2 regions of the Photobacterium sp. GSS17 genome follow, and region 2 is predicted to be linked to the other one. Evidence: riboswitches for the same ligand, from Rfam matches in the RefSeq annotation. Region 2 holds a riboswitch; the other holds the start of a gene.

Region 1 (4,215 bases), 1.0 Mb from region 2:
CGTGCCAGGGGAAATCTGCTATTTCGGCCGCAACCGACAAAACTGGCCACCCCATCAGCTGGCTCAGCATCTCGGCATCCTGCCGCAGCACAGCAGTCTGACATTTGCCTTCACGGCTGAAGAAGTGGTGGCTCTGGGGGCTTTGCCTCTCAATATCTCGCAGGCCCGTACCCGAAAAATTGCCAGTGAAAAAATGGCGCAGGTAGACGTGACTGCCCTGTCTTCACGTCTGTACCCGACCTTATCCGGCGGAGAAAAACAGCGGGTTCATTTTGCCCGCGTGCTGACACAATTAAGTCAGGCGGGCGAACAGTGCGTTCTGATGCTTGATGAACCGACCTCAGCGTTAGATCTGGCGCATCAGCACAACACGTTACGCGTCGCCAGAGACATGGCTCGGGCCGGCGCGGCGGTCATCGTCGTCATCCATGATCTGAACCTTGCTGCTCAGTACGCTGACCGGTTAGTTATCATGAACAACGGCAAAATCCAGGCAGATGGTAGCCCGCAGCATGCGTTAAGCGAATCGCTCATTGAAACCGTATATGGCTGGCCGGTATGCATCAGCCACCACCCGGTCGACGGCTACCCTGTCGTGTTACCGGCCGGTGAAAACGCAGACAGAAAAAAGGCAGAAAACAGAGCCGCTATTACTATCAATCAAACCTCGTGAAGCAGAGTGATAACGCCGCTTCAAGTGAAAAGACCACGGTTTTATAAGAGCGGAAACATCGTTGATTGAGCGAAATTAGTACCGGTTGTCGCGCAGCAAGCACAACCGGTATTTTTATTCCATGCAAACTGATTTATTGCAGGATATTAAATTTGTTTCAAATCAAGTTATTACCATAACAATAAATTGCAGCGTAGAGCCTTGTTACAAGCAAAATATTGATAACTGTCAATTAATATCCATGACTTTGGCCAGAAACATTGCACTATTGGCCACACTCAGTAAAATGTGATCGCAAGCGATTAAACAATGCAAATGATCCATGCAACGCGTTTTATTAGCGCGGGTACGATTTTTTGTTATCAGAGATGAAGCCGCCCGTTCGAGATGCGGCCTTTTGGCGTTTCTGGTAATTCCACCTAACAGAATAGTGAATGGCATCCCTGACATCGCAACTCATCACTGTCCTCTTAGGTAATGCATTCAATTTAAAGGTCTGCGGACCCATTCACTAGAAGAATAACTATGGCAACGATTAAAGATGTTGCACGTATGGCTGGTGTTTCAACCACCACCGTTTCACACGTGATCAACAAAACACGCTTCGTGGCTGAAGCAACACAGAAGAAAGTTCTCGCGGCGGTTGAAGAGCTGAACTACGCACCAAGTGCCGTAGCACGAAGCCTGAAGTGCAATACAACCCGCACCATCGGCATGCTGGTAACCAAATCGACCAACCCGTTTTTCGCTGAAGTTGTCCACGGCGTTGAAGAATATTGCTACGGTGAAGGCTATACGCTGATTCTGTGTAACACCGAAGGTAACCTGGAAAAGCAAAGAGATTACCTGCGTATGCTGGCCGAAAAACGGGTAGATGGCCTGCTGGTGATGTGTTCGGATCTTGACGAGCAACTATTGGAACTGCTGGAGCGCCAGAAAGATCTGCCGATGGTGATCATGGACTGGGGTCCGGAAAGCCCGCACACCGATAAAATTCAGGACAATGCTGAACTTGGCGGCTACGTGGCAACCAAATTCTTTATTGAGCACGGTCATAAGGAAATTGGCTGTCTGACTGGCCACGCAGAAAAAGCGGCCTGTCGCGAACGCCTGAAAGGTTTCCGCAAGGCAATGACAGAAGCCGGACTAGACATCAATGAAGACTGGATTCTGGAAGGTGACTTCGAATGTGAATCTGCGGTAAAAGCGGCCAACACATTTATGGCAATGGAAAAGCGTCCAACCGCGATTTTCTGCTTCAATGACATCATGGCGATGGGCATGATCAGTACATTTGAGCAAGCCGGTATCCGTGTACCTGACGATATGTCGATCATTGGCTACGATAACATCGACCTGGCACCGTATTTTTCACCGCCACTGACCACGATCCACCAGCCTAAACGCCGTTTGGGTAAGAGTGCGGTTGAGATTCTGATGGATCGCGTGAAGAACAAAGAACACGAGCATCAGGTTTTTGAAATGATACCAGAACTGGTCGTTCGCAAATCAGTGCGTAACCTGAACAGCTGATATGCATAACTTGATGACAAATGTATGACAAACCGGAGATTTTTATCTCCGGTTTTTTTGTACCACTTTTGACTTAAACAGTAATAAATTCACAACATTAGAAGTATATCACTATAAAAATTGTGAGATATTACTGGGAGCAATATCACACTTTAAAAGTTGGGAGCAAGTTCAAAATAATCTTCTGAGATATGCTTTAGGTGTCACGAACAAGGCAAACCTATCGAAAGGTAGGGACGCAAAGCTTCCGGCCTAAGAGTAGGCAGTTTTATTTTTAAAGCAGTCAACTTATGGTAGCGGGGTTGCCGATGGATATAGCAGATAACATCAGGAAATAATTTCACTTTTCCCTGACAGTTCGTTTTACAACTCTGCTATTCTTGAATCCTCGCTCGTTGTTAGGTGACCTAGTAACAATTCACCGAGAAGACGCATGGACAAACCAGTACTCAAAGATTCATTACGCCTTTTTAATAATTTCGATAACGTCAAATCACGCTCAATGTTTGGCGGCTTTGGCATATTTTCTGGCGAAACAATGTTTGCACTCGTGGTAAATGACAAACTGCATTTACGGGCGAATGCCGACAATGAAAAGGAATATAAATCCGCAGGAATGAAACCTTATGTATATAAGAAACGTGGCTTTCCTGTTGTAACCAAACATTATGCCATTCCTGAAGAGTGGTGGGACGATACTGATAAAATTCTGGCTCAGGCGAAATTGTCTTTATCTGCCGCTAAAGCAGATAAAGAAATAAAAAATAACACCTCTCCCAATCGAATCAAAGATTTACCCAATCTTCGCCTGGCGAATGAGAGGATGTTGAAAAAAGCCGGAATAACCACAGTGGATGAGCTGTACGAAGCCGGTGCCCTGAATGCGTATAAAGCGCTACAGAGCACTCATGAAGGCGAAGTAAGTATCGACTTACTGTGGGCTTTGGAAGGAGCAATCAGTGGCAAGCACTGGTCTGTTATCCCGAAAGAGCGGCGCTCAGAACTTCTTGCGAAATTAAGTTAATCGCAACCTAACACATATAAAAGAGATCTTCGGATCTCTTTTTTATTCCCAACATATTTTTGGCTCTGCAATGACAGAATAATGTCATTCCCTGTCAAACATTGAATTAACTCACAAAGCTGCTTATTAATTCGGCAACACACTTTTATTCAATGAGGGCAATTGTAGAATTAGCCGGATGTAAAACACCGGAGGTTATATGAACTATTCCCAACCTTTCCCAGGACAAAATGAACAGATGTTCAAGGATAAGTTTGGCAAATGGCCACGCCTGATGCGAGCGGTGGTTCTTATTAGCCTGCTTCCGCCTGTGGTTGTCTATTTATTGGTCAGCCAACAAGTGGCTTCACCGGTGGCTATGCATGATGTGTTACTGTCGATTACCGTGTTAAACGTCACTTTATTCGTCTGGGGACTACTCCTCAAAATCCGCGCTAGAAAGTATTGGTATCGTAATTACCATATTGGTAAAACCATGTTGTTGTCTGTCGCCCCGATTATCGCTTGTGGCTATATTCTGATCACCGATGCACCAAGCAGTCGCAATCAGGTGGCTAACCAGCCGCAATCCATTCCTGTACGAATTTCCATCGATCAATCCTGATTTCTGCTATTTTCATTAGCGACTGAAATTTTTTACCTCTTTATCAGGTCTTTGTCTGATATTTACCGATAAAATGATCCATGATCTTTATATTGGACTCAGACAGTTACACGACACACCGACGAAAAAGAGGTTCCTGTGCGTATTTCGGCTAAAAAGCGTTACTCCGTTCTGATCAGACCCCTGCTCTGGCTCCAACAGCGGCACTTCGGCAAAGTGCTGAATCCTGCTTTACTGTGGGGTAGACGTCCGCCTTTATTTTGGCTGGTCGCCGGATTTTTTGGTTATCTGGATCGCCGTTCTTCTCCCCTCTCCCCGGTGATTCGCTCGCTGGTGTGTGTCCGGGTCTCCCAACTCAATGATTGTGCCTTCTGTGTCGAT
Region 2 (4,215 bases):
CCACGACGCAGATATGGCTCGAACTGCAGGCGAGCGGCAAGCTGGCGACAGAATATAACGATGCGGTGTTGCCGCAGGCTGCCGAGCAGACTGAGCAGCGAATGCTGAACAGTTTTACCACCCCCATTCCGGCCAAATTTATATCTGATTCTATGGGCGGCAGCTAGGAAGGATACCAATATGTCGGTGCGCATCGGTGGTGGTATCAGAAAGCGGCAGCAGGGAGCTGTCGGGAGCGGGCTTATTCTGCTGATGATAGCAATGGCCGTATTTTTAGCGCTGGCAGTCGATACCGGGCGATTGTTCTGGGAACAACGACGACTGCAGCAACAGGCTGATCTTGCGGCATTAAGTCTGGGGCGAAGCGGTTGTTATCTCCACGGAGTCAGCCAGAAAAGTGCCATGGAAGCGACGGCTAAATCGGTTCTGGCGGCGAATGGCTTTGACACCAGTAGTGCCAGTTATCGGGTTGATGTCGGCACAGCCAGTATTCACGATAATCACTGGGTGATCGAGACCGGTACTAAGAGCGCATTTCAGGACGCCGCGCGGGTGACCATCAGCAAAAAGGTGGCTGCCAGTCTGTTTCCCCGTCTGCTTTCTGACTCTTCTGACGCCCAGATGATCACCTTGTCAGCTCAGGCGGGGATCAATAAAAAAGCGAAAGTCGGTTTCGGCGTTGGCTCAACGCTGGTCAATGTCGGGTTGACCAATTCCATTCTCGGCGCGGCACTGGGCGGAAACCTGACACTGGTGTCGTATGATGAGCTGGTCAACACCCGAATCGGACTGGGAACCTTGGTTGCTGCAATGAATCAAGAGGAGCCGCTGGGTGGCGACTCGCTGGAACAACAACTCGATCAGTTGCTGGTCAAAGAGTTGTCTATCGCGCAGCTGATAGACGTGTTGATCACCCAAGTTGGAGCGACGTCAGAAGCCGGTCAGGCTCTTTCCCAGATCCGTAGTGTGGCCAGTGTGTCTTCCCTGCCGTTAATCACCCTGAACGGATTTCTGACGCTGGCCAACGGGAGTGATGACAGTGAAATAGTGGCTATTCATCAAGCGGCGCTCGCTGCCAGCCTGTCTTTATATGATCTTGTTTACGCATCTGTGCTGGCTGCGGTCAATCTCGACAGCCGTACCTTGTCATTGGCGGGAGGTGAGCTGGATCTGGCATCACTGTTGGCACCGTTAACGGAAATCCGTCTGACAGTGACGCAGCCGCCGCAATTTAAAATGGGGTTGCTGCCATCTCAGGAAAATGACGGGTTCGTTAACGCGGTAAAAACCGCCCAAATAGAGCTGGATTTAAAGGTTAATGCGTTGAGTCTGCTGAGCAGTCTGGATCTGGGGATTATTACGGTGAAAAGCAGTGTCCTTGGGGTCAAGGTTGTGGCAGCAGAAGCCGAAACCCGGCTGCTGGATGTGTCTGGCTGTCAGTGGAGTCAGCAACATACCGTCACGTTTGATTTTGCTACCAAACCCTCGGTGGCAACGATTTTCGTTGGTGATGGTGGGGCAGAAGGCAATGCCGACGATTTCGGTGATATCAGTCAGCCGTTCTCGGTTGTGGTTGATATTCCGGCGCTGTATTCAGATTTGCTGGCGGTAGAAGTCGGGGCCAGTTTTCCGAATGCATCGGCGGCATTTCAGCCTCACAGTGAGCGCTTGACTGCTACCGATATGCTGCCCAAACAATACGCGCAGGTAGCTTCCGGCACCTTGTCTGAGACCGTATCCGGGGCAACCTTGTCTGCCAATTTGAAAACCGCTGACACGGGTGAAGACGTTGATAAAGGTTTGTTAGGAGGCTTGCTTGGTGGTCTTCTGGGGAGTCTGCTGAATGTACTTAACTTGGCATTAAGCCTGATAGACAGTGTGCTGCTTCCCGCTATTTTGCATGATGTGTTGATGCCGGTGGTGACGGAGGTGGTTGATCCTCTGCTGAAAGCTTTGGGGGTATCGGTGGGGCAGGCCGATGTGTTTGTCAGCGATTTCGAACTGGAAGGCGGGGCATTGATCGAATGACAGGTAAGGCGTAAACAAGGAAGCTCACAATAAGGACGAAACGCCATTGATAAAGAGAACGGGATCACCCTTCCAGAGTTGTCGTAGGGAATTGTTCTGACAGGAAAAATCACTATAACTAGTGCGGTCAGCTAAAGGCAAAGAATCTGAAAGGGTTCGACGCAAAGCCACCGGCCTAACAAGCGCAGATTGCACGACTATTCATACGCTATCCGGCGTGGTTACTTGTCGCTGTGCTTTATGGCAGCGGGGCTACCTGATTAAGAAAGCACGGCTTTCTTCACATAGCTGGCTTCCCAACGAATTAACTGGAAGCACATCATGAAAAAACGTTTTTCCTTATCATTGAGCGCCGCTACGGTGATGGCCTTGATTCCGTTACAGGTCAGTGCGCACGGCTACACCGATTTTCCCAAAGCCCGGCAAATGTTTTGCGTAGAAGATGGCGGGTATTACTGGCCGACAGACGGCTCTGGCATTCCGAACCAGGCATGTCGGGCCATTTTTCAGGAATCCGGCGCCTATCCATTTGTTCAGAATCATGAGTTCTCTGCCAATGTGGCGGACTACACCGACTTGAATGCCGTGAAGGCTGTGGTTGCTGACGGGCAGCTCTGTTATGGCTCGGATCCCAAAAAGAGCGGCATGGGGGTTGCCTCAGGCCAATGGCAGCGGACTGCAATGCAATCCGGTGAGACGTTTCAGCTCAAGTTTCGTGCTACGGCACCGCACAACCCGAGTTTCTGGGAAATTTACCTGTCTAAACCGTCTTACAATGCGGCGCACAGCCGCTTGGCTTGGGACGATGTCGAGCTGATTGCCAAACACGGCAATATCGCGAAAACCCAGATAGACGGTCAGGATTACTATGTGATGAACGTGACACTGCCAGCAGGCCGTTCTGGAGATGCGACTCTGCTGACACGCTGGCAGCGGGATGATGCCGCCGGGGAGGGATTCTATAACTGCAGTGATATCCGTTTCGACGGTGACGCACTGCCAGTTGAATGGCAGCCTTTGGGCGCGTTGATCCCGCAGGGGTTGGAGGCTCAGGTTGGTGATCAGGTGCTGTTCCGTATTTTTGATGGTTCAGGGCAGGAGGTGGTTGAAGTTACGCTTCCTGTAACGGCTGCCAATCAGAGCGTCCATCTGTGGTCGTATGAACTGGCACTAAAGGTCAATGAGCAGTACCACGCAATCACGCAGTTGGGGATGCTGCAACCAACCGGAGAGATCTGGTTTGATCAATCCGATCTGTACGGCAATCAGGTGTATGTGACTAACCGTGATTACCGTTATGCCCTGGATATTCGCGACGGTGAAGTGATCCCGCCGGATCCTGTTGAGCCAAGTGAACCAAGCGAATACGATTTTGTTTACCCCGACAATATTGGCAGTTACGAGCCGGGTAAAACCGTGGTGCTGAGCCGGGACGGCAGCACATACCAATGTCGGCCATTTCCGGAAGGCGGATGGTGTAACATCAATTCGGCCTCACATTATGAGCCGGGTTATGGTTCGAACTGGCAGGATGCCTGGTTGAAACTGTAATCAACCGCTGAAATTCAGAGAAAAGCGCTGGCACAGTCCGGCGCTTTTTTATACCTGAAAGTTCACGAAAATCAGTATGAAACGTCAATGACAGGAAAGTCAGTGTTTACAGTAAAAAACAATGAATCCTGTTTTAAACGGGATTAGTGATCCGCTTCAAATTAATTTGGTTGCATATCTCGGCAACTTGAATACCTTGCTCAAGATCAATTTGTTGCACATTAATTTGGTGGTAGCTTCTACCCCGCTGGAGTTACACAAGACTGATTACAGGTAGCTTGATCTAAGCCAATCAGTCTCTTGGCCGTTGGTAAGCTAAAGTAATGAGTATTTGATAATTATGGAGAATTATAAATGAGCACTGCGTTCTTTATTCCTACAGTAAACCTCATGGGCGCTGGCTGCCTGACTGAAGCGGCGGATGCAATTAAAGGTCATGGCTTTAAAAAAGCATTGATCGTCACTGACAAAATTCTCAGCCAAATTGGCATGGTTAAGCAAGTTGCTGACCTGCTGGCAGAGCGAAATGTTGAGTCTGTTGTTTTCGACGGGACACAACCAAACCCAACCATTAACAACGTTGAAGCAGGCCTTGAGCTGTTGAAAGCAGGCGGCTGTGACTTTGTTATTTCACTG

Evidence for each region. A riboswitch is a leader RNA that binds a small molecule or an ion and turns the genes downstream of it on or off. The one in region 2 is predicted to bind cyclic di-GMP.
Region 1: linked by a shared signal. The riboswitch ahead of PGW97_RS06330 (TfoX/Sxy family DNA transformation protein) and the one ahead of PGW97_RS11030 (lytic polysaccharide monooxygenase) in region 2 are both predicted to bind cyclic di-GMP.

The regions. Positions count from the first base shown of each region.
Region 1 covers NZ_CP117517.1:1,431,058-1,435,272, reverse strand. Annotated here, with positions in the region: gene PGW97_RS06340 (heme ABC transporter ATP-binding protein) at 1-673, shown strand, start outside; gene purR (HTH-type transcriptional repressor PurR) at 1,199-2,206, shown strand; cyclic di-GMP riboswitch class I at 2,410-2,516, shown strand; gene PGW97_RS06330 (TfoX/Sxy family DNA transformation protein) at 2,640-3,230, shown strand; gene PGW97_RS06325 (hypothetical protein) at 3,430-3,834, shown strand; gene PGW97_RS06320 (carboxymuconolactone decarboxylase family protein) at 3,973-4,215, shown strand, end outside.
Region 2 covers NZ_CP117517.1:2,474,767-2,478,981, reverse strand. Annotated here, with positions in the region: gene PGW97_RS11040 (DUF3613 domain-containing protein) at 1-167, shown strand, start outside; gene PGW97_RS11035 (pilus assembly protein TadG-related protein) at 181-2,028, shown strand; cyclic di-GMP riboswitch class I at 2,155-2,288, shown strand; gene PGW97_RS11030 (lytic polysaccharide monooxygenase) at 2,350-3,579, shown strand; gene yiaY (L-threonine dehydrogenase) at 3,934-4,215, shown strand, end outside.